DNA from 2 places in the Paenibacillus woosongensis genome. Region 1 is predicted to be linked to the other one. Evidence: predicted binding sites of a transcription regulator. Region 1 holds the regulator's gene; the other holds the start of a gene.

What was found. Region 1 encodes CtsR, which represses protease genes until heat stress. Its sites were predicted from a motif close to ATGGTCAATAAAGGTCAAACA; they were not measured.
Region 2: the regulator CtsR is predicted to act here: its motif matches at 2,789-2,809, upstream of clpP (ATP-dependent Clp endopeptidase proteolytic subunit ClpP).

The regions. Positions count from the first base shown of each region.
Region 1 covers NZ_CP126084.1:4,666,619-4,679,125, forward strand. Annotated here, with positions in the region: gene pssA (CDP-diacylglycerol--serine O-phosphatidyltransferase) at 525-1,253, opposite strand; gene disA (DNA integrity scanning diadenylate cyclase DisA) at 1,352-2,428, opposite strand; gene radA (DNA repair protein RadA) at 2,443-3,810, opposite strand; gene clpC (ATP-dependent protease ATP-binding subunit ClpC) at 4,039-6,486, opposite strand; gene mcsB (protein-arginine kinase McsB) at 6,515-7,573, opposite strand; gene mcsA (protein-arginine kinase activator protein McsA) at 7,586-8,104, opposite strand; gene QNH46_RS21730 (CtsR family transcriptional regulator) at 8,135-8,593, opposite strand; gene QNH46_RS21735 (NlpC/P60 family protein) at 9,522-10,346, shown strand; rRNA gene rrf (5S ribosomal RNA) at 11,020-11,136, opposite strand; rRNA gene QNH46_RS21745 (23S ribosomal RNA) at 11,344-12,507, opposite strand, start outside.
Region 2 covers NZ_CP126084.1:190,725-203,231, forward strand. Annotated here, with positions in the region: gene QNH46_RS00935 (DsbA family oxidoreductase) at 1-98, opposite strand, end outside; gene ade (adenine deaminase) at 128-1,924, opposite strand; gene clpP (ATP-dependent Clp endopeptidase proteolytic subunit ClpP) at 2,013-2,609, opposite strand; tRNA gene QNH46_RS00950 (tRNA-Arg) at 2,954-3,028, opposite strand; gene QNH46_RS00955 (ABC transporter substrate-binding protein) at 3,218-4,537, opposite strand; gene QNH46_RS00960 (extracellular solute-binding protein) at 4,694-5,815, opposite strand; gene QNH46_RS00965 (sugar-binding transcriptional regulator) at 6,225-7,286, shown strand; gene gap (type I glyceraldehyde-3-phosphate dehydrogenase) at 7,368-8,378, shown strand; gene QNH46_RS00975 (phosphoglycerate kinase) at 8,580-9,761, shown strand; gene tpiA (triose-phosphate isomerase) at 9,793-10,545, shown strand; gene gpmI (2,3-bisphosphoglycerate-independent phosphoglycerate mutase) at 10,546-12,093, shown strand; gene eno (phosphopyruvate hydratase) at 12,123-12,507, shown strand, end outside.

The DNA.
Region 1 (12,507 bases):
AAATTGCTTCGCCATCTTGCTAGCCAACCAATACTTGCTGCTGATCGCACTTAGCAGACTACAATACCCGGCCTTGAACCTACAAGCTCCCCGTGACCAGGAACACCCGTAACGAGAGTGAGACGTGGTAACGAATTTGGGATGTAAATAACAAACCAGAACGTGATCATGAGTCCAGAGACGTGAGTACGAAATCAGAATTTGAATAATGAAGCCGGAACGCCCAATAGCACATGAGTAACGAATCTCACGATCGCTATTTGTCCAAAAATCACCTCAGTCAAGATGTAACGAAGCTGGGCAACGTTATTTCATCCTTTACCTCCCCCAAACAGAAGATACACTGCAAATAGAGTGGATAAGAATCGTTAGATTTAACCTCATAGCCAATATGCACAAATAACGTGGATGAGATTCGTTAAACTTTTTGCGGCGATGCGGTTTGGCCGTAAAACTTATAAATCCAATAAAGATAAAAAGCATGAACGCCGTGATTTCCGACGCTCATGCTTTTATTTTACATATCAACGATTGTGATAAGCTTCCTCGGCCTCATCGTCATCTACCTGCTTGCCGCGGTGAAGCAATTTGTCGAAGCTCTGCTTCAGGCCATAGGCTGCGTAAACGACAAGCGGGATAAAGATAAGCTTGGATAATTCCTCTGGAAAAAGAACCGCAACCATAACTGCAAGCAGGATAACGAACGGCGCTAAAGCAATTCCCTTTTTAGGAAGGCCGATCTTTTTGAAGTTGGGATACTTTACGGAACTAACCATCAAGTATGATACGAGCAATATGCCGCAAATGAAGTAAGGAGCCGTCATATTCTTGTGAAACAGGGACAATGTGGCAATGACACCGCCCGCGGCTGGGATCGGCAGGCCGATGAAATACCCCGGCACTCCCTTCTGCACATTAAATCGAGCCAATCTCAGCGCGCCGCACATCGGGAAGATGGCCGTAACAGCCCAAGCAATTCCCGGATGAATCCCGCTAAAAGCAATAGAGTACATTAACAGGGCAGGGGCGACGCCAAACGATATAATATCCGATAATGAGTCCAGCTCTTTACCGAATTCGCTTTGAGCGTCAAGCGCCCGGGCAACCCGCCCGTCCAGCCCGTCGAGCAGCATCGCCACAATGACCATGATCGCGGACATGCTGTATTTGCCGTCAAAAGCAAAAATAATGGCTAGCATCCCTAAAAATAAGTTTCCCAGGGTAAATACATTCGGAAGTGATTTTGTAATCATCTCTTCACCTCGTATAGATTTCCAATAATCTTATTATCGGATTATGAAGCAAATTACTTTAATTCCCAAAAGAAAACTCGGCCCGCAGGCATACAGGCTTAAATTTGTCTATCGATAAAAGCCTGTTCCTGCAGCCGCTTAAGACCTTCTTTGATCGTTCTGGCCCGAACCTCGCCAATGCCGTCCACTTCGTCCAGCTCGTCGATCGTTGCCATCAGCACCCCTGGAAGATGCTTGAAGCGCTCGACAAGGTTATGGATGATGACGTTCGGGAGACGCGGGATTTTGTTCAGTACGCGATAACCTCGCGGAGACACTAAGTCTTCGGACATTGCCGCCGAAGCCGGATAACCGAGCAGTCTGGTGATATGGCTCATCTCAAGCAGGTCGTCGTCACTGGATCGCTTCAATCCAAGGATAATTTCCCGAATGGCTTCATCGCTGTCTTCCTTAGCATAGTCTTTGTATAACAGCCACGCTTCTTCCTCCATATTGCTAACCAGCTCTTCCATTTGCATACTAATCAACCGGCCTTCGGAGCCCAGTTCGTTAATGAACCGTTTGATCTCCATTTTGATCCGAATCACCATTTCAACCCGCTGAATCACATTAATGACCTCGGGCATCGTCACCAGCTCTTCGAACTCGGATGCCGTCAAATTCGTAAGCGCCTGATTGAGAACAGCCCTGTATTTCTCCAGGGTCTGGATCGCCTGGTTCGCTTTCGTCAGGATAACCCCAATCTCCTTCAGGGAATAACGAAGCCCGCCTTGATATAACGTGATGATATTGCGGCGCTGGGAGATCGAGACGACCAGCTTGCCCGTCTGCTTCGCCACCCGCTCCGCCGTCCGGTGGCGAATCCCCGTCTCCGACGAGGAGATGGATGAATCGGGAATGAGCTGCGTATTTGCATACAATATTCTCTTAAGATCCTCGCTCATGATGATGGCTCCGTCCATTTTTGCCAGCTCGTATAAGTAGTTCGGCGAGAAGTCGCAGTTAATGGAGAAGCCTCCTTCAACTACTTCCATCACTTCCGGGCTGTATCCCACAACGATCAGCCCGCCGGTCTTGGCCCGGAGCACGTTCTCAAGTCCATCGCGAAAAGCAGTGCCGGGCGCGACGAGTCTGAGTAAATCATTCATTTTCTCCGCATGGGTGTTTTCCTTCATGAACTTAATGCCCCCTAATCTAACGCAACAGCTAGCGCATCTGCAACAGTATTTACGCCAATCAATTGTATTCCTGCGGGACTCTGCCAGCCCTTCATGCTCTTCTCGGGCAGAATAACGCGTTTGAATCCTAACTTCGCTGCCTCCTTCACCCTCTGCTCAGCCCTGGAGACGGCCCGGACTTCACCGGTAAGCCCAACTTCCCCGAAGATGACATCGTCCGGCTTGGTCGGAATATCGCGAAAGCTGGAAGCAATGCTCACAGCAATCGCCAGATCAACGGCCGGCTCATCCAGCTTCACTCCGCCAGCCAGGTTCACGTAAGCATCCTGATTTTGCAGGAACATACCCATCCGCTTCTCCAGTACGGCGATGATCAGTCCCATCCGATGGTGATCTACACCCGTCGCCATCCTTCGCGGGGAAGGAAAATGTGTCGATGCGATCAGAGCCTGCAGTTCTACGAGCATCGGGCGTGTTCCTTCCATACTCGCCACGACGGTGGAGCCTGCGACACCAAGCGGCCTCTCGGAGAGGAACAGCTCCGAAGGGTTAGTTACTTCGGTCAAGCCGGATTCGTTCATTTCAAATATGCCGATTTCATTCGTAGAACCGAAGCGGTTCTTCACCGCCCGAAGCAGGCGGTAAGAGTGATGTCGTTCTCCTTCGAAATACAGCACGCAGTCCACCATATGCTCCAGCAGCCTTGGCCCGGCAATGGCTCCTTCCTTCGTCACATGCCCGACCAGAACCGTGGCAATCCCCTGCCCTTTGGCAATGCGCATGAAGCGCGCCGTACATTCGCGAACCTGGGATACGCTTCCCGGCGCGCTTGTCACTTCCGGCAGATATACGGTTTGGATCGAGTCGATGACGAGGAAATTCGGCTTCAGCTCGTCGATCGCCGATTCAATGGCTTCCATGTCGCTCTCACAGAGGACATACAGCTCTTGCGACAAGGCTCCTAGCCGCTCGGCTCTCAGCTTCGTCTGCCTGATTGACTCCTCCCCGGATATATACAGTACTTTCAATCCGGCCTGAGCCATTTCGTGGGATGTCTGCAGGAGCAGCGTCGATTTGCCGATTCCTGGATCACCGCCGACCAGTACGAGCGAGCCGGGTACGACTCCGCCGCCAAGCACCCGGTTCAGTTCTCCTATGCCAGTGACGATGCGCGGTTCTTTGCCGCTCTCTATGTTTATGATGGGCAGCGGTTTTTCTTTCGTATGAAATAGACCAGAGGACATCCCCTGCGTCTTTACGACTTTCTCCGTTTCTTCGACCATGGAGTTCCATGAACCGCACCCCGGGCATTTCCCGTACCATTTCGGCGATTCATATCCGCACTCCGTGCAAAAAAACTTTGTTTTTACTTTAACCATTTTTCTCTCCTTAAAATATCTGCAAAATTTAACAAACCTTGCAGCCCAAACCACTAAGAGTAACACTCAAAGTTTACCATTGTTTCTGATTTAACGTAAAGGTTTTTCGGGCGCTTTATACAAATATGGGAAATACGAAGAAAAGACAGCCCCGGAAACCGAAATTCCCAGGCTGTCTTGCATGATTCGCTTTGCAATACGATTCAGATCGTTTTGCTCACTATTCATTTACTTGGCGCTTTTGGTAAAAGCCCCCGTCTTCTTCACGGTCAAGCTGCCATCCTCCACATCAATCGTCAGCGAATCGCCTTTCTTGACGTTTCCGGTCAGCAATTCTTCAGACAAGCGATCCTCGATATGCTTCTGGATAGCTCTGCGAAGCGGACGCGCTCCATAAGCTGGATCAAAGCCTTCTTTAGCCAGAAACTCCTTGGCTTGATCGGTCAGAACGAAGTCCACCTCGTATTCATGCAGCCGTTTGCGAAGCTCTTCTGCCATCAGCGTAACGATTTCGCCGATATGCTTCTGCTCCAGCGAGTGGAATACGATAATTTCATCGATCCGGTTAAGGAATTCCGGACGGAAGCTCTTCTTAAGTTCTTCCATCACTTTGCCTTTCATATTGTCATAATCTGCCCCGGAGTCGTCTACGGCAGTAAAGCCAAGCCGCGTATTGCGTCTGATCGCTTCGGCCCCGACGTTCGAGGTGAGAATGATCAGTGTATTGCGGAAGTCTACCACACGTCCTTTGGAGTCCGTCAAACGGCCATCCTCCAGCACTTGCAGCAAAATATTGAATACCTCAGGGTGCGCCTTCTCGATTTCATCCAAGAGTACGACCGAATATGGCTTGCGGCGTACTTTCTCCGTCAGCTGGCCGCCTTCTTCATAACCAACATATCCTGGAGGGGCGCCAACGAGACGAGCCGTGGAGTGCTTCTCCATATATTCGGACATGTCGATGCGGATAACCGCATTTTCGTCGCCGAACATGGCTTCGGCCAGGGCCCGCGCCAGCTCAGTCTTACCTACCCCAGTTGGGCCTAGGAAGATAAAGGAGCCCATCGGACGCTTCGGATCCTTCAGTCCGGCACGCGCCCGGCGAATCGCCCGGCTGACCGCCTTAACGGCTTCGTCCTGCCCGATAACGCGCTCATGCAGGATTTGCTCCATATTGAGCAGTCTTTCCGTTTCCTCTTCCTTCAGCTTATTGACTGGAATACCAGTCCAGCTTGCTACGACCTGTGCAATGTCCTCAGGCGTAACTTCAGAGTCGGTACGGCCCTGTTTCTCTTTCCATTGATTCTTCGTGATGTCGAGCTCCTCGCGGATTTTCTGCTCCGTATCGCGCAGTGCTGCCGCTTTCTCAAACTCCTGGCTCTGTACAGCCGCGTCTTTCTCTTTGCGGATGTCTTCCAGACGGCTCTCCAACTGCTTCAGATTAGGCGGTACCGTGTATGAGTTCAGTCTTACCTTTGAGCCGGCCTCATCGATCAAGTCGATGGCTTTATCCGGCAGAAAGCGGTCCTGGATATAGCGGTCGGACAGCTTAACCGCCTGTTCAATCGCTTCATCGGTAATTTTAACGCGGTGATGGGCCTCATAGCGGTCGCGAAGTCCATGCAGGATTTGAATGGCTTCGTCAACGGAAGGCTGATCAACCGTTATCGGTTGGAAACGGCGCTCAAGCGCAGCATCCTTCTCGATATACTTGCGGTATTCATCCAGCGTCGTTGCCCCGATGCATTGCAGCTCGCCGCGGGCCAGCGCCGGCTTCAGGATGTTCGAGGCATCGATGGCACCTTCCGCACCGCCTGCGCCAATCAGGGTATGCAATTCATCAATGAACAGGATGATATTCCCGGCTTGACGGATTTCATCCATGATTTTCTTCAAGCGATCCTCGAATTCGCCGCGATATTTCGTACCGGCTACGACAGAACCCATATCGAGGGTCATGACTCTTTTGTCGCGCAGTGTCTCCGGAATTTCATTATTGATAATCTTCTGAGCCAATCCTTCAGCAATAGCGGTCTTCCCTACGCCAGGCTCACCGATCAGCACCGGGTTGTTCTTCGTCCGGCGGCTGAGCACCTGAATGACCCGCTCGATTTCCTTGCTTCGGCCGATAACCGGGTCAAGATTGCTCTCTTTGGCGGATTCCGTCAAATCGCGAGCCAGACTGTCCAGCGTCGGCGTATTCACGTTAGCTGGCGTGCTATGATGACTGGACACCGCCTCGCTGCTGCCCAGCAGCTGCAGCACTTGCTGACGCGCTTTGTTCAGACTGATACCCAGGTTGTTCAATACCCGGGCAGCAACGCCCTCGCCTTCACGAATCAAGCCAAGCAGAATATGCTCTGTTCCCACATAGGTATGGCCGAGCTTGCGAGCTTCATCCATGGATAGTTCGATAACCTTCTTGGCTCTCGGCGTATAAGCGATATTCGCCGGTTGCTCCTGGCCGCGGCCGATCAGCGTCTCTACTTCGTCCTGGATTTTCTCAAGACCCAGTCCAAGCCCGATTAATGCCTTAGCGGCAATTCCTTCCCCTTCACGAATCAAACCAAGCAAAATATGCTCTGTTCCAATATTGTTATGCCCTAACCGTACGGCTTCTTCTTGGGCAAGTGCCAAAACCTTCTGGGCACGCTCCGTAAATCTTCCAAACATCATACTCCTACACCTCCATGAATGTTGTTTCTTATTTACCCAATTTCTCTCGGATCAGCTTAGCGCGGTACATATCGCGTTCGCCCGGAGACATGCTGACCTGAAATTTTTTCTGCAAGAAACCAGGCTGGGTCATGACATTCAATTCATTCAGTACCTGTACGGGCAGCGTATCGATCAATCCCAGATCTACGCCGAGTCTGACGTCGGACAGCCGCTGCGCCGCCTCCTTAGAGTCTATAATCGCTGCGTATAACAAAATGCCATAGGAGCGCATGACGCGATCGGTCATCCGCAGGCGGGATTCAGAGAGCAGTCTCTCCCTTGCCGATTTCTCATGCTCGATGATCTGCATCACAACGCTGTACAAATTTTCAATAATTTCAGATTCGCTTTGTCCCAGTGTAATCTGATTTGAGATTTGAAACAAGTTCCCTGTCGCTTCGCTGCCTTCGCCGTAAATGCCGCGGACTGTCAATCCGACCTGGGACACGGCCGACAGGATCCGATTTATTTGCTGAGTTAGAACCAGCGCCGGCAAATGCATCATGACGGAGGCCCGAAGTCCTGTCCCTACATTCGTAGGGCAGCTGGTAAGGAAACCGCGGTTATCGTCAAAGGCATAATCCACCTGTGCTTCGAAAATATCATCCACCGCGGTCGCCTTCTCCCAAGCCTCCTCAATCTGCAGGCCGGGATAAAGGCATTGAATACGCAAATGATCCTCTTCATTCACCATGATGCTGAGGCTTTCGTCATCGCTGATAAAGACGGCGCCGTATCTGGACTCATTAGCCAAATTCGGGCTGATGAGATGCTTCTCAACGAGCACCTTTTTGTCCAGCTCATCCAAATCGGCTAGAAGAACCGAAGACAACGGCCCGAACTGCTGCATCCTTTGATCTTGCAGCACGCTCTCCAGCTGATTCAGCACGTCCTCGGATTGCTGGTTGGTCGCCAGCATAGGGAATGGCCTGTTCAGCAAATTTCGCGCAATTCGGACACGGCTGCTGATGACGATTTCGGACTCCTTGCCTCCGCTTCTCATCCATTCGCTAAGCGGTTGTTCTGTAAACCGAAGATTTGCCATCGCCCACTCCTCCTACTCCTCGGAAATGTTCTTCTCAAGCTCGCGTATTTGATCCCGCAGGGCTGCGGCCTCCTCGAATTCTTCCTGATGAATCCGATACTGCAGCTCTCTGCGAAGGTCATCGAGCTTGCGCTTGATTTGAATATGCCCGCCAACCCTTTTGGGTACTTTGCCTACATGAACCGTATTGCCGTGTACTCTCTTGAAGAGCGGGTCAAGACGGTCATTGAAATATTTATAACAGGAGCTGCATCCAAAACGCCCAAGCTTGCTGAATTGGGAATAAGTCAGCCCGCACTCTTCGCAGCGCAGGTTCTCGGGTGCCTTGGTCCCGTGGGCGTGACTGCCAGGGGTGAAATCCAGCAGTCCGGACAGCAGGTTATGGATCGAAAATCCGCCTGAAGTCCCTGGAATAAGCTCGCCCTTTTCTCTGGCACAGGTTTCACAAATGTGAAACTCCGTTTTCTCGCCGTTCACAATTTTGGTAAAATGCAATGTTGCAGGTCGTTTGCCGCATTCCTGACAATGCATGGAACGTCCCCTCCCTTACGGATAGACTCGTTAACCTAAAAGTGAAATCAACATGGCCTTCATGATTCTTGCCCGAAGCCGATCGCGTTCAGGCAGTTTTAGCATCAAGACTTCCCTGGAGATAGCCGCTCGCATGAGTGCCGCCTCTCGGCGGTTCAAGAAACGAGCTTCCTCCAGTTGATATATTAGCCCTTCCGCAGCCGTTTGACCCATTTCATCGCCAATCGTGTGATGCAAGTGGGTATGCAGGCTGGTCGGACCAGGCAGCTCGATACGCCGAATCCTGATGTAACCGCCGCCGCCCCGTTTGCTTTCAACCAGGTACCCTTTCTCAAGGGTAAACCTGGTACTGATTACATAGTTGATTTGCGATGGAACGCAGGAAAACCGGTCAGCCAGATCATTGCGTTGAATTTCAACGGTTCCTTCAGGACTTTGATGCAAAATACCCTTGAGATATTGTTCGATAATATCGGAGATATTACGCAATCCATCATCCCTCCCATGCTCAAACGTTAAGCCGACACGATATGCCGCCTCGTCCGGCAAAGCTCTCCGTATAATTCGTTATGGCTACCGTTTGTTGACTTTGACTTTCTTTGACTTTAACTTTATTATATCACAATTTCATACTTTGCCAAGAGGTGTCTTATACATTTCAGTGTAACCTGAGGCGGGGAAGTTATTCAAAAAAGCATTCTAAAAAGGCGTGACTAGAGCCGGGTGCTTAAGATCGGGTGCTTTCAGCCAGCCTGATGAGTCAGTGCATTGAGTCAATCCGTGCTTCGTGTCAAAGTTGTTGAGACCAGCCTTTGAGTCAGTGCATTGAGGCAGTGCATTGAGTCAATCCGTGCTTCGTGTCAAGTATTTGAGTTTGAGCCAGACCCTTAAGTAGGGTCTTTGAGTCAGCCTTTGTGCCGGCTCTTGGTCTTTGAACCAGCCTAAGGGTGGTGTCTTTTAGTTATTCTGTACTCTTACGGACCCTAGTTCCTCTATATCGCATAAATGCCGCTTTTTTCGATTCTAACGGACACAGCGGAACTTATTTGTCCAAAATCGATGTGTTCATAAACCAACTTCACTAAATAGCGCCTTCTGTGTCCGTTGTGGTGCTGAATTCGTGCAAAAACCATAAATAGGGAATCTCCTGTCCGTTACGGGCCAATTACAGTCAAAACACGGAGCAGTACAAAAACACACCGATTCAAAAACAACAATACTTCTTCATATTTACGCAGCTTCCAGCGTGCGGTTTACGCAGCTCCCAGCACGCAGTGCCTTTTGCCTTAGTAATATCCTGCTCTCTCAGGACCCTGCAGCCCCTAGTATTATCTCGAAACCCAAGAAAAAACATGTTCTCTGGATAAGTAAACTGCAGATCAGGATATTCTATAAAAAAGTAAATGGAGGAGTTCATTTGAAAAAGCTAATTATCGCCACCGTTGTATTTGTAAATGCAATCCTCCCGCAAACATGCTTTGCGGTTCCATACGATCAATATACAGCCAAGGGTAACGAGACATTCTGGTCCATTGCCAAGGATTTTGAGGTAGACGTGTCCGAGCTGCAAACAATCAATTCCTTAGTGGATCCAGAAAATATTTGGAGAGGTTTGCTGATCAGCCTGCCTCACGGTCATAAACCGGCGCCGGGATTAATCCCGGCGAACGAAGTATCCAGGACCACTTATAAGATACAAGCTGGCGATACGTTCTGGAGCATTGCCCAAAGTAAGGGGATCCCCCTTGCCTATTTGCTTGAGGCCAATCCCAAGGTAAAAGATCCTCAGCACATTTTTCCCGGTCTAGTAATCAATGTCCCTACCGCACCACCATCCATACCACCGAACGCCAATTGGGAGGAGAAAGCGGATTACATCATCGCCGTGGCAAAGGATCAGTTTGATGTTCCTTATGTTTGGGGCGGGGAAAAACCTTGGGTTGCCTTGGATTGTTCGTCATTCACTCAATATGTGTATGGCAGAGCAGGGATTAAATTGCCACGAACCTCCAATTGGCAATATCAATATGGAACCTATGTGCCAAAAGATCAATTAAGAAAAGGGGACCTTGTATTTTTTAAAGAGCATGGCTCAGAAACAATCACTCACGTTGCAATCTATTTAGGAAACGATTTGATGATTAACGCCGATACGGATCCACGGGACGGAGTCCAACTGGAATACATCTTTGGGGATGACTATTATGGCGCCGCATATGCAGGGGCAAAACGTTATTTCTAACCATGTGCACAGTATTTATCATTAATATATGCAGGATTACTCAGCAAGCTTAGATTAACCAGACAATAGTAAATGGCTAACTGACGAATCCTTTGCCCAATTGGGGCGTTACGGAGGTGGTAGCACTAATGGAAGGAGGATCTAGATGTATTTCCTACATGTAGTTGACCGAATTTTGGCGTATTGCGGGGAGCTAACTGGAGTACCTACATCTAATTTCTGGCTATTATAAGAATTTAAGCAAATTAACGTATTACTACTGCATGAATTACATTTAGTTCGAGTAATTTTGAAAAAGGTGGCAAAATCAATACATAAAATACACTTAGTCTCTATTTTCACCTGTAGCGATCATTTGAACGTCAAGTACAGGTTGTCTTTTTGCTGTCTCTAGTTCTGCTGATCTCTTACGGACCTTAGTTCCGCTATTTCGCAAAAATGCTGCCTTTTCTGGAACTAATGGACACAAGGGAGCCTATTGATGTAAAATCCATGGCTTCGACGGCTATTTCCACTGAATAGCGCCTTCTGTGTCCGTTGGCTTGCCGATTTCACATAAAAACAGCAAATAGCGGATCTCTTGTCCGTAAGAACGTGTTCGACGCAATGCAAACAACACTTAGAAAAACAAAAAAGCACTGCTGATCTTTGGATCAACAGTGCTTTTTCAGTTGCTTGGCGACGTCCTACTCTCCCAGGACCCTGCGGTCCAAGTACCATCGGCGCTGGAGGGCTTAACGGTCGTGTTCGAGATGGGTACGTGTGGAACCCCTCCGCCATTGCCACCAAACAGGCATTTGTGGAACAAATGCTGCCGCGAAATATTCGGTACTACGCTAGTACGTGTATGAATATTGCAGCGTTTCAGATGACTTGATCACCTGAAAACTGGATACGAAACTTCATTTGCGTGTTAGCCCTTACTTGGTTCACCGGGGCCCCCGAAAAGTATTCGGTATACTCTTCGAAGCCTCCGCTTCACTTTTTGGGGTGTTATTTGGATAAGCCCTCGACCGATTAGTACCTGTCAGCTCCATACATTGCTGCACTTCCACCTCAGGCCTATCAACCTCGTCGTCTTCAAGGGGTCTTACTAATTGGGAAATCTCATCTTGAGGAGGGCTTCACGCTTAGATGCTTTCAGCGTTTATCCCATCCGCACGTAGCTACCCAGCTATGCTCCTGGCGGAACAACTGGTGCACCAGCGGTGCGTCCATCCCGGTCCTCTCGTACTAAGGACAGCTCCTCTCAAATTTCCTACGCCCACGACAGATAGGGACCGAACTGTCTCACGACGTTCTGAACCCAGCTCGCGTACCGCTTTAATGGGCGAACAGCCCAACCCTTGGGACCTACTTCAGCCCCAGGATGCGATGAGCCGACATCGAGGTGCCAAACCTCCCCGTCGATGTGGACTCTTGGGGGAGATAAGCCTGTTATCCCCAGGGTAGCTTTTATCCGTTGAGCGATGGCCCTTCCATGCGGTACCACCGGATCACTAAGCCCGACTTTCGTCCCTGCTCGACTTGTCAGTCTCGCAGTCAAGCTCCCTTTTGCCTTTGCACTCTGCGAATGATTTCCAACCATTCTGAGGGAACCTTGGGGCGCCTCCGTTACTCTTTAGGAGGCGACCGCCCCAGTCAAACTACCCACCTGACACTGTCCCCGAACCGGATCACGGTCCCAGGTTAGAACTTCGATACGATCAGGGTGGTATCCCAACGGCGCCTCCACCGAAGCTGGCGCTCCGGATTCCTAGGCTCCCACCTATCCTGTACAAATCGCATCAAAGTTCAATATCAAGCTGTAGTAAAGCTCCATGGGGTCTTTCCGTCTTGTCGCGGGTAACCTGCATCTTCACAGGTATTAAAATTTCACCGGATCTCTCGTTGAGACAGCGCCCAAGTCGTTACGCCATTCGTGCGGGTCAGAATTTACCTGACAAGGAATTTCGCTACCTTAGGACCGTTATAGTTACGGCCGCCGTTTACTGGGGCTTCGGTTCACAGCTTCGGGTTACCCCTAACCGCTCCCCTTAACCTTCCAGCACCGGGCAGGCGTCAGCCCGTATACTTCGCCTTACGGCTTCGCACAGACCTGTGTTTTTGCTAAACAGTCGCTTGGGCCTTTTCACTGCGGCCCCCTCGTGCTATTCACACT
Region 2 (12,507 bases), 810 kb from region 1:
TGGTCGCCATGAGGGAATTGCTTCAGGGCTGCTTCGAATTTGCGTTTGCCGATATAGCAGAATGGGCAAGCAAAGTCTGACCATATGTCTACTTTCATGGGATTGCCTCCTTAAATTTACTCTTCTATCATTCAATAATTTCTACAGGAATAAGCTTGAACTCGGTGACGTCAACCAGACCGCGATTTGAAATGCGGATCTCCGGAATGACCGGCAGGGCGATCAGCGAGAAGGTCATGAACGGTGCATTCAATGGACAGCCCAACTGCTGCCAGGCCGCAGCAAGCTGCTTCACTTCCCTGGTTACAGTCTCCAGCGGCTGATCGGACATCAAGCCGGCGATGACCATAGGCACCGAGGCGAGGACTTGGCCGTTCTCCACCGCAATCATGCCACCGCCAAGCCGGGCTAGCTCATTGGCTGCGAGAGCCATATCCTCTGCATTCGTTCCCATGACGAGCAGGTTGTGGCTGTCATGGGCCACTGTAGAAGCAACCGCTCCGCTTCTCAATTGGAAGCCCTGGGCGAAGGCCAGAGAGATTTGTCCGGTGCCATGATGACGCTCAATGCACGCCAGCTGTACGATATCCTGCTTAGGGTCAAGCTGGATAATGCCGCCGGAGACCTGCAGCGTCGCTGTTGCCTTCGCCGTGCGGGCGCTGTTCTCGATTGCTTGGATGAGATGCACCTTGGTGCTTGTTCCCTGGCTTCGGCTGCTCAGCAGGAAGTCCGCTGCAGTAAGCGGGCGGGCTAAATGAACCGATTGCCGTATTTTCTCCGGATAGACATAGCTGGGAAACTGAGCTATCAGTCTGCCGCGATCATAGACCAGTTCGCCGTTCGTAATAACGCTGGAAGGCTCCATTTGCCGCAAATCATCGATAAGCAGCAGATCGGCGCATTTGCCCGGGGCGATTCCGCCGATATCGCCATCGAGCTTGAAGTAGCGAGCTGTGTTGATCGTCCCCATCTGAATAGCGGTAACCGGGTCAACACCTTCCTCTATAGCACGGCGGACAACATGGTTGAGATGTCCCTTCTCAACCAGCGTTTCCGGGTAGACGTCATCGGTAACAAGCATAATGTTGTCGGTTCTTACACGATCTTCAGTGACGACCTTGATAACCTCCTTGACGTCATGCCAGGCGGAGCCCTCGCGGATCATCAGATGCATGCCGAGCCTTAGCTTAGCCAAGCCTTGCTCTCTTGTAACCGTCTCGTGACAGGAGGTCACACCCGCGGCAATGTAGGCCTGAAGCTGCTGCTCGTCGTCGCTAGGGAAGTGGCCGGTGACCGCTTTGCCGGCTTCCATGGTGGCTTTGATTTCCCCGGTCATTTTCGGTTCGCCATGCACGACGCCGGGGAAGTTCATCACCTCGCCCAAGCCCGCAACACCGTCCCAGGTCATGCCCTCTGCGATGTCGTCGACATGCAGCTCGGCGCCGGCATCCTCGAGATCCGTCGTAGACGGAACACAGGAAGGGAAGGTGGTGTATACCTTCAGTGGCAAACCGCGGCCTTCTTCATGCATGAGGCGGACCCCTTCCGTTCCGAATACGTTGGCGATTTCATGCGGATCCATAAATATAGCAGTGGTTCCTTTGGCTAGCGCCGCTTTGGAGAATTCGGTGACAGACAGCATCGTACTTTCAACGTGCATATGTCCATCCAGCAGACCTGGTGAAATATACCGGCCAGCGGCGTCGATCACCTGCGTACTAGCTCCTATTGTATGTAAGGCATGGCCTACATAAGCAATGCGGCCATGCTTGATGGCTACATCCGTGTTCTCGATCAGTTCGCCGGTGTATACGTTCACCAGCGTACCGTTAGTGACGACCAGATCGGCGGGCTCTGCCCCCATGGCAACCTGGCCCAGGCTGTGGCTGACGTCATATTGTTTGTTCGTTCGGTTATGGCTCATTTCTCTGGTCTCCTTTACACCTAGCACCCTAATTGCAAGAAAGACTGTCCTCCAAGCTATGCTTGGAAGACAGCCTTATTTACAATCGTTACACTCCAGCAGGAGTGACTTTCTCAATCACTTTGTCCACAATGCCATATTCCATTGCTTCGGCAGCGCTCATAAAGTAATCGCGGTCCGTATCCTTCTCAATCCGCTCCAACGGCTGTCCAGTACGCTCCGCAAGAATATGATTCAGTTTATCGCGCATTTTCAGGATGCGGCGAGCCCGGATTTCGATGTCCGTCGCTTGTCCTTCCGCACCGCCTAGCGGCTGATGGATCATGATCTCGCTGTTAGGCAGCGCATAACGCTTGCCTTTCGCGCCTGCGTTCAGCAGGAAAGCGCCCATAGAAGCAGCCAGTCCGACACAAATCGTCGATACGTCTGATTTAATAAATTGCATCGTATCATAAATCGCCATCCCTGCGGTAATTGAGCCGCCAGGGCTATTAATGTACAAATGAATATCTTTGCCTGGGTCTTCTGCATCCAGGAATAGCATTTGCGCGATGATGGAGTTGGCAACGACGTCATTCACTCCGCTACCAAGGAAGATAATACGGTCTTTCAGCAGTCTGGAATAAATGTCGTATGCGCGTTCTCCGCGGTTGCTTTGTTCAACGACCATTGGAATATAACTCACCGATAAAACCTCCTTAGATTGGTTCGAGCTCCTACTAGCGTCTCTTCGATAAAGGCCGGGCCAATCGCGAAGCGAGCAGTATAGCCTCCATTGTAATATAGATTCATGTATCGATTCAATCAATCTCATAATTGACGAAATCGAGAATTATTAACCTCATCATAAACAATTTTAAGTAGAAAGTCAAAGATGGTCAAACTATAAAAAAAGAAAAAGCACCACTTGGTTTGGTGCATTCATGATCCGTTCCGGTTCTGACAGTAATAAGAACGCTGCTTGCGTGCTGTAGAAAAATAAAAAAAGCCTTATTTAAGGCTTTGCGCGTTTGAAGGTTGAAATTTAGATGGCGCGCCCGCGAGGAATCGAACCTCGATCTCAGGCTCCGGAGGCCTACGTCATATCCATTGGACCACGGGCGCAAATTTAGCGTAACAAAAATGATTATATGGCATCGGGGGACAAATTTCAAGTGGCAAATTTTATTCTGCGCCAACACGTGTGTAGACGGCATGTCCGTCTGCCCCCAAGAGCCATACTGCGGGTTGAGAGACTGCCTAGCGGGACAAACTCGGCCGAAACGTGTTGGCGGCCTGTATTTACTTTGCGCTTTACTGCTTCAGCTCAAGCTCGGCGAGTGTTGTATCGACCGCCTCTTGGCCACGCAGCTCCGCCTCCGCGAGCGCTTCCTCCAGCGTCAGCTCATTTTGCAGGAGCCGATCCAGCACGGATTGAGCGGCAGATTGAAAAGCATCCAGCACATTGGCGTCGACCTGGGTATACGGGTCGATGTAATCGGGGTTAGCCTGAAGCGAATAAAGGGGAGAGAGATCATGCCCGGTTACCGGGTGGACATATTCGGTTACGGCCGGCAAGCCGTAATTGGGCTGTTTCTGAGCCAGCAGACGGCTGTTGAGAGCATCACCAGCAATGAATTTGACGAGTTCAAGCGCTTCTTCCGGATGCTCTGAAATTGAAGAGACGCCAAAAAAGTCAAAGATCTCATAAAAGTTGGAGGTGTCAGGATTCAGCGGGTCAATAGGCGCGCTAACCACTCCCCAGTCAAGCATTGTACCGCCTTCAAAATGGGAGAAGGGCTCGAAGTTATAAGCGAGAACATTGGAGCTCACAGTCATTGCCGCATCCTCTGTCAAGAATGCGGGATGCTTCATTGAATCAAGCTCTTCTCCTAGGTCATAAACGACACCTGCACGGAAAGCCTGAACCGCGTTGGACCAGATCGATTTCCAGTGTTCGGTATTCATTGTTACTTTCATGGTATGGGGATCGAAATAAGACAAGTTCTCCGTCTCCCCGGCTTTAAGGATATAGTTCATCGTCACGTTCTTGTAATAATTCATTTGGATGCCGTACAAGCGGTTGCCTTCTTTATCTTCAGTAGGAAATCGCTGCGCCAGAGCAAATACATCGCTCCAGCTCATTCCGTCGTACGGATAAGCAATATTATATTCATCAAACAGCTTCTTGTTGAAATATAGCGCTTCGCTATGAAAAGTAGGAGCTAACGCATAGTAGCGGCCGTCCTCGGAAGCTGAGCTAAGTAGTGCGGTAACGATTGGCGAGAGATCTCCTTCGTTCGTTGATGGATTTAATAGGGGCGGAGGGATCTGTCTAAGCTTACCTTGCTCTATTGCTGCTTTGTATTGGTCCATTCCGTTTATATAGATTACATCAGCCTCTGCATCGAAGCTGCCACCGTCCGTTCCGGGTTCATCCTGGATGACCTGGATTTCAATATAGGGATGCGACTTCTGGAAAGCAAAGCCGAACATTTTATAGAACTGCTGTGCAGACGGATAGCTGACTTTGATCGTAATCGGTTGAACCTGCTGGGGCCTTTGGCAGCCTGTAAGTGACGAAAAAACGATGATAAGAAGTAAAGGTATGAACAGTCCGCGTTTTATGGGCATATGTATGTTCCTCCTTGTAAGTGAAGAATAGGGCGGGATAGACCCGCCCTATTTATTACCAGCTATCTGATGCATAATCCTGGGCGTATTTGCCTCCAGAGAAATAAGTTCTTGATGCTTCCCGATTACATCAACCTAATTGCAGAGTCGGTACAGTTATTGAATTTCTTTCTTCGCGATTTCAGCTAAAGCCTGTTCTGCTGTTGCATTACCGGTGATGGCCTGTTCTATCGCTTCATTTAGAAGCTCATAAATGGTGCTTGGAACCGGGCTTGTACGATATGCGGGTCTAAGCTTGTAGAAGGCTTCTATATCTGAGGTGCTCTGCCCCATGGAAGTGTAAGCCGTGAGTGAAGAAAAGCCATAAACGGAACGATACGACCACTTGGCAGTTTGATCTGACATAAAGAAACGGATTAATTCCCAGGCTGCATCGCTTTCGGTCGAGCTGGCAGGGATCGCCCACATGCCGTCCAACCCATAGTGGTGGCTTGAATCCGGCTCCGATGGATGGGTTGGCATGGTCACCAGCTTCCATTCCAGATCCGAGCCTTGCTGCTCCAGCTGAATCAATTCTTCGTATGTGATAATGCCCATGGCATACTCGCCTGTTAAAAATAAATTGTCATTTAAATCATGAAGGGCAATGTTACCTGTTCTTAGCGGCTCAAGAGTAAGCTCCAGCAAATTTGCCCATGAGGAGCTGTCCAAAGTGATTTGCTTCGTATCCTCATTGTAGGCTTGGAGGTTCTCGGTTTGCCCAACGTTAATTAAAAAGTGGGCGTTCGACGGGTAAGAATGCGTCAGGCCTTTGGGGAATTGATGGGCTAAATCAATGATTTCCTCCCAGGTCATCTGATCCTTGGGATATGGAACGCCATATTGGTCAAATAAACGAGAGTTGTATACAAGTGCCCGGCTATAGAAGGTTGGGGCCAGCCCGTATAGCTTGCCATCTCCATATTGCTTCATGAGTTCTACGGCGCTCGGTACGAAAGTATCCAGAGAGAAGGAGGTTTTTTGTATGTATGGATCAAGCTCCTGGAGAAATCCGTTATTTGCCAAATATTGCAAATAAGCCGGCGGAAGGTAGATTAGGTCTACAGTGTTCTCAGCAGTCCATTCTTGTACGGATATCCTCTCCGTTATTAAGTCACTTGTCGGTATTACATTGTAATTTAATTTCGGATATTCAATCGACAGCAAGGATGAATATCTATTCTCGAACTGCTTCTCTGAGAAGTAGCCGATGTTTAGGGTGAGTTCGCTGTCGTTCAATTCGGAAGGGGAGGGCTGACCCGTACATCCGGTTATAAAAAACAGGCAAATGATAAGAATATATGTTGTCCGAACACGCAATGAATACACCACATTTCCCAAAATTGTAATTAGATGAAAATTTAAGTATACCCTCGTCTCTACTCTTTGTAAATCAACAAACTAGATTGCTAGCATGCTGCTGCCGGCTTGCCGCAAAAAAGTCATAAAAACGCCGTTTTTCATGTCTTGGCGAATTTCATCGAAAATAATTGAATAAGCCTCCAGAAGATAGAGAAATATAGGGACATCACACTTGCAACTGGGACCAAAATTGGTTAAAATATCAGTGGGACTTAAAACGTTAACCCGGGACATTTTAAGGCCAAGGGAGATGGAGAGGAAGACGAAGCTTGCAGGAGTGGAAAGCATGCGAAATATTTTAGAAATGCAGAAGCAGCTTCTTCCAGATCTCATGGAAATTCTCAAAAAAAGGCATACCATACTTCACCAGATCATGTTATCGGATGTGATTGGTCGCAGAACCTTGGCGCTTTCACTAAACATGACGGAACGTGTACTGCGTGCCGAAACAGATCTCCTGAAGGCTCAAGGCCTGATTGAAATCGAGAATATAGGCATGAGGATTAGCGATTCGGGCAGGAAACTGCTAGAGGATATGGAGCCGATCGTAAAGGAAATATTCGGCCTCGCTAATTTGGAGGAGAGGATTCGCAAAGCCTTTGGATTGCGCAAAGTTGTGGTCATTCCTGGAGACTGGGAGACCTCTCCGCTGACGAAGCGGGAGCTCGGTCTGGCAGGTGCCAAAGCGTTGCTCGGGGCTATGCGCGGCGGAGACGTCGTAGCGGTCACAGGCGGCACAACGATGGCCGAGGTAGCGGAACAGCTGAATCCGCCGGCGAATGCAGCGTTCAAGCAGAATTGGTTCGTTCCGGCGCGCGGAGGGCTCGGCGAGAGCCTGGAAATCCAGGCCAATACGATTGCTTCTGGCATGGCTAAGCGGGTTGGAGCAGGGTACCGATTGCTGCATGTGCCTGATTTGCTCGGCAAGGAAGCGTATCAGTCACTGGTGCACGACCCGAACATTCAGGATATCGTGAGTACGATTCGCCAGGCGCGGATTGTTGTGCACGGCATCGGGGATGCTACGGAGATGGCCCGCCGCCGCAAGCTCGACGCGGCGATGATCGAGGACTTGCAGAAGGATGGCGCGGTCGCAGAATCATTTGGATACTATTTCGATGAAGAAGGCGTAGTTGTTCACAAAATGCTGACCCTGGGACTCCGTCTGGAAGACATCAGGAAGACGGACACGGTGATCGGAATCGCGGGCGGCAAAAGCAAGGCCAAAGCTATACACGCGGTGCTGCAGTTCGGACATGAAGACATTCTCGTCACGGACGAAGCCGCGGCAATGGACATCGTGAGCGAACTGGAGCACAAAGAAAGACAGCAGAACAGCGCAATTTGATCGTTTAACCTTATTTACTCATGACTGCCTATCAGGTGGTCTTGAATAATAAAAAAACAAACACACTGGGAGGATCTATCAATGAGTGTAAAAGTAGGTATTAACGGTTTTGGACGTATTGGACGTCTTGCTTTCCGTCGTATTCAAAACGTAGAAGGCATCGAAGTAGTAGCGATTAATGACTTGACCGACGCTAAAATGTTGGCTCATCTGTTGAAATATGATACAACTCAAGGCAGATTCGAAGGCGATGTAGAAGTTCACGACGGCTTCTTCAAAGTGAACGGCAAAGAAGTTAAAGTTCTGGCTAACCGCAACCCTGAAGAGCTTCCTTGGGGCGAGCTTGGCGTGGACATCGTTCTGGAGTGCACAGGCTTCTTCACCACGAAAGAAAAAGCTGAGCTTCACTTGAAAGGCGGCGCGAAGAAAGTTGTTATCTCCGCTCCAGCTACAGGTGACATGAAAACGATCGTTTACAACGTTAACCATGAAATCCTTGACGGCTCCGAGACGGTTATTTCCGGCGCTTCCTGTACGACGAACTGCTTGGCTCCAATGGCTAAGGTTCTGAATGACAAATTCGGTATCGTTGAAGGCTTGATGACAACAATCCACGCTTACACAGGCGACCAAAACACGCTTGACGCTCCTCATGCGAAAGGCGACTTCCGTCGTGCTCGCGCAGCTGCTGAGAACATCATTCCTAACACGACTGGTGCAGCTAAAGCTATCGGTCTGGTTATCCCTGAACTGCAAGGCAAACTTGACGGCGCAGCACAACGCGTGCCTGTAGCTACAGGTTCCCTGACTGAGCTTGTAACTGTTCTTGAGAAGAACGTAACGGCTGCTGAGATTAACGAAGCAATGAAAGCTGCTGCTGATCCAGAAACTTACGGCTACACAGAAGACGAGATCGTATCTTCCGACATCAAAGGAATCACTTTCGGTTCCCTGTTCGACGCTACGCAAACTAAAGTTCTTACTGTTGGCGACAAGCAGCTGGTTAAAACTGTAGCTTGGTATGACAACGAAATGTCCTACACAGCACAACTCGTTCGTACGCTGGAGTACTTCGCTAAAAAAGCTAAGTAATTCCGTTATATAGCACCCTATATACCAAAGAGGAGCGACCTGGCTGCAGGACTCCTCTTTGGTTCATGAAGTTATAGAATCGACATTCACACACACAAATTATAGAGATACAAGCACCGCTTAGGAGAGAAATCATTCAAGAGAACCCGTGGCGTATAGTGGCCTGAAGCCATAGCCGCATACCTTAGGAGGAACGTGGAGATGAACAAGAAAAGTGTACGTGATGTGGAAGTAACCGGCAAACGCGTGTTTGTCCGCGTCGATTTTAACGTCCCAGTTCAGGATGGTAAAATTTCCGATGATACTCGTATTCGTGAGACGCTGCCTACCATTAACTATTTGGTGGAGAAAGGCGCGAAAGTAATCCTTGCCAGCCATATGGGACGCCCGAAAGGCCAAGTGGTTGAATCGCTGCGCCTGAACCTGGCTGCAGAACGCCTGTCCGAATTGCTCGGCAAAAAAGTAGCGAAAGCTGACGAAGCTGTCGGCGAAGCAGTTAAAGCACAAGTAGCTGCCATGAACAATGGCGATGTACTTGTACTGGAGAATGTGCGCTTCTATCCAGGCGAAGAGAAAAACGATCCCGAGCTTGCGAAGCAATTCGCCGAACTGGCTGATCTGTTCGTTAATGACGCGTTTGGCGCGGCTCACCGTGCCCATGCTTCTACGGAAGGCATCGCTCATCATCTGCCAGCCGTATCCGGCCTGCTGATGGAGAAAGAGCTTGCTGTTCTTGGCAAAGCATTGTCCAATCCGGATCGTCCTTTCACAGCGATCATCGGCGGTTCCAAGGTTAAGGACAAAATCGATGTGATCGACAACCTGCTTAACATTGCCGACAACGTATTGATCGGCGGCGGCCTGACTTATACCTTCTTCAAAGCACAAGGCTATGAGATCGGTAAATCCCTGCTGGATGAGAGCAAGCTGGACGTTTCCCTCGGATTCATCGAGAAAGCGAAAAAGCTGGGCAAAAACTTCGAGCTTCCGGTAGACATCGTTGTTGCGGATGACTTCAGCGCGGATGCCAACCATAAAGTCGTTGATATCGACAGCATTCCTGCAGATTGGGAAGGCGTGGACATCGGACCGAAGACGCGCGCAAAGTATGCGGAAATTATCAAGAACTCCAAGCTGGTTGTATGGAACGGACCGATGGGCGTATTTGAAATTGATATTTTCTCAAACGGTACTCGCGAGGTAGCAGAAGCTTGCGCTTCGACGGAAGGCTACACGATTATCGGCGGCGGCGACTCGGCAGCGGCAACCGAGAAATTCAACCTGGCGGATAAAATGGACCACATCTCCACGGGCGGCGGCGCTTCCCTGGAATTCATGGAAGGCAAGGCGCTTCCAGGCGTTGTGGCTCTGAACGACAAGTAACACTATCAGTGAAAGATAAGGAGTGAACCGCATGAGAACACCGATCATTGCAGGGAACTGGAAAATGTTCAAAACCGTTCCTGAAGCAAAAGCTTTCTTCGAAGCGGTGAAAGGCAAAGCGGAGGTAGAAGGCGTTGAGAGCGTAATTTGCGCTCCTTTCACGAATCTGCCAGCTTTGGTCGAAGCGGCTAAAGGAACGAAAATCAAAATTGGTGCTCAAAACCTGCATTTCGAAGATGAAGGTGCATTTACCGGTGAAATCAGCGGTGGAATGCTGAAGGATCTGGGCGTCGATTATGTCATTATCGGGCATTCCGAACGCCGGGCTTACTTCGGAGAGACGGATGAAATCGTGAATAAGAAAGTTCACGCTGCATTCAAGCATGGCTTGACTCCGATTCCTTGTGTCGGCGAGAAGCTGGAGGAGCGCGAGGCTGGCCAAACGAAGGAAGTCGTTAAGGTGCAAACCGAAGCGGCGCTCAAAGGATTGTCCGCAGAGCAGGCCGCACAAGTGGTTATCGCTTACGAGCCGATCTGGGCGATCGGAACGGGCAAATCCTCTACGGCTCAGGATGCGAATGAAGTGATTTCCTACATCCGCAGCCTGGTTAAAGATTTGTACAATGAAGAGGTTGCCGGCAAAATCCGTATTCAATACGGCGGCAGCGTAAAACCTGAGAATGTGAAGGAATATATGGGCGAAAGCGACATCGACGGCGCGCTTGTCGGCGGTGCCAGCCTGCAGCCTGCTTCGTATATTCAACTGGTCGAGGGGGCGCAATAAATGGCAGCTCCAAGACCTGTAGCACTCATCATCATGGACGGCTTCGGCCTGCGGAATACGACGGAAGGCAACGCGGTTGCCCAGGCTTATAAGCCGAACTACGACCGCTACCTGAAGGAATATCCGAATACGACACTGACGGCTTGCGGCGAGGCGGTAGGCCTGCCGGAAGGGCAGATGGGGAACTCCGAGGTAGGTCACTTGAACATCGGTGCAGGCCGCATCGTGTACCAAGATTTGACCCGGATTTCCAAGTCGATCCGTGAAGGCGAATTTTTCGAGAACGAGACTTTGGTCGATGCCGTGCGCAGCGCCAAGGCTAACGGGAAGAAGCTGCATCTGTACGGGCTTCTCTCTGACGGCGGCGTACACAGCCACATTGACCATATGTTCGCGATGCTCGACCTGGCGAAGAAGGAAGAGATGAACGAGGTCTATATCCACGCATTCCTGGATGGCCGCGACGTGGCTCCGGACAGTGCGAAAGGCTTCATCGAGCGTCTCATTGCCAAAATCGAGGAAGTCGGAGTAGGCAAAATCGCCACAGTGCAAGGACGCTACTATGCAATGGACCGCGACAAACGCTGGGATCGCGTAGAGAAGTCCTACCGCGCCATGGTATATGGCGAAGGGCCGAAATACACCGATCCGATCACAGCCGTGACGGAATCCTACGAGAAATCGGTCTTCGATGAATTTGTTATGCCGACTGTCATCGTGGACGGACATGACCAGCCGATCGCGCTTGTCGAGTCCGGCGATTCGGTTGTGTTCCTGAACTTCCGTCCTGACCGGGCGATTCAATTGTCGAACGTATTTACGAACAAGGATTTCCAAGGCTTTGACCGGGGGCCGAAGTTCCCGCAAGGTCTGCATTTTGTCTGCCTGACGCTGTTCGCAGAGACGGTAGAGGGATATGTAGCCTATAAGCCGAAGGATCTGGACAATACGTTTGGCGAGGTTCTTGTACAGCATGGGAAAACTCAGCTTCGCATTGCCGAAACGGAGAAATACCCGCACGTCACATTCTTCTTCAGCGGCGGACGTGATGTTCAGCTGCCAGGCGAAACGCGTGTGCTGATCAACTCGCCGAAGGTGGCCACGTACGACCTGAAGCCGGAAATGAGCGCTTATGAAGTGGCTGAAGCTGCCGTGAAGGAGATCGAGTCCGATAAGCATGATGCGATCATTCTGAACTTCGCGAACCCGGACATGGTAGGCCATTCCGGCATGCTGGAGCCAACGAAGAAAGCGGTGGAAGTCACCGACGAATGCGTAGGCAAAGTGGTGGATGCCGTTAAGGCAAAAGGTGGCGTCGTCATCATTATCGCCGACCACGGGAATGCCGATATGGTATTTGATGAGAACGGCCGTCCGTTCACTGCGCACACGACGAACCCGGTTCCTTTCATTGTAACTGATGAGAATGTTATACTACGTGAAAGCGGCATCCTGGCGGATGTGGCGCCAACGCTTCTGGATTTGATGGGTCTGCCTAAACCGGAAGAAATGACAGGCACCTCGATGATCGCCAGCCGCAAAGCATAAAAAATACACATATCAAAGGAGACTATACAATGACTATTATTTCTGACGTATACGCTCGCGAAGTCCTAGACTCCCGCGGTAATCCGACGGTAGAAGTTGAAGTATATCTGGAGTCCGGCGCAATCGGCCGCGCTATCGTTCCTTCCGGCGCTTCCACGGGCGCTCACGAAGCAGTTGAGCTGCGTGACGAAGACAAATCCCGTTACCTGGGTAAAGGGGTATTGAAAGCTGTTGAGAACGTAAACGAAATTATCGCTCCTGAAGTGATCGGCATGGACGCTTTGGATCAACTTGGCATCGACAAGCTGATGATCACTTTGGATGGAACGCCTAACAAAGGCAAGCTCGGCGCGAACGCGATCCTGGCTGTGTCCATGGCTGTAGCCCGCGCAGCAGCTGACGCTCTGGATCTGC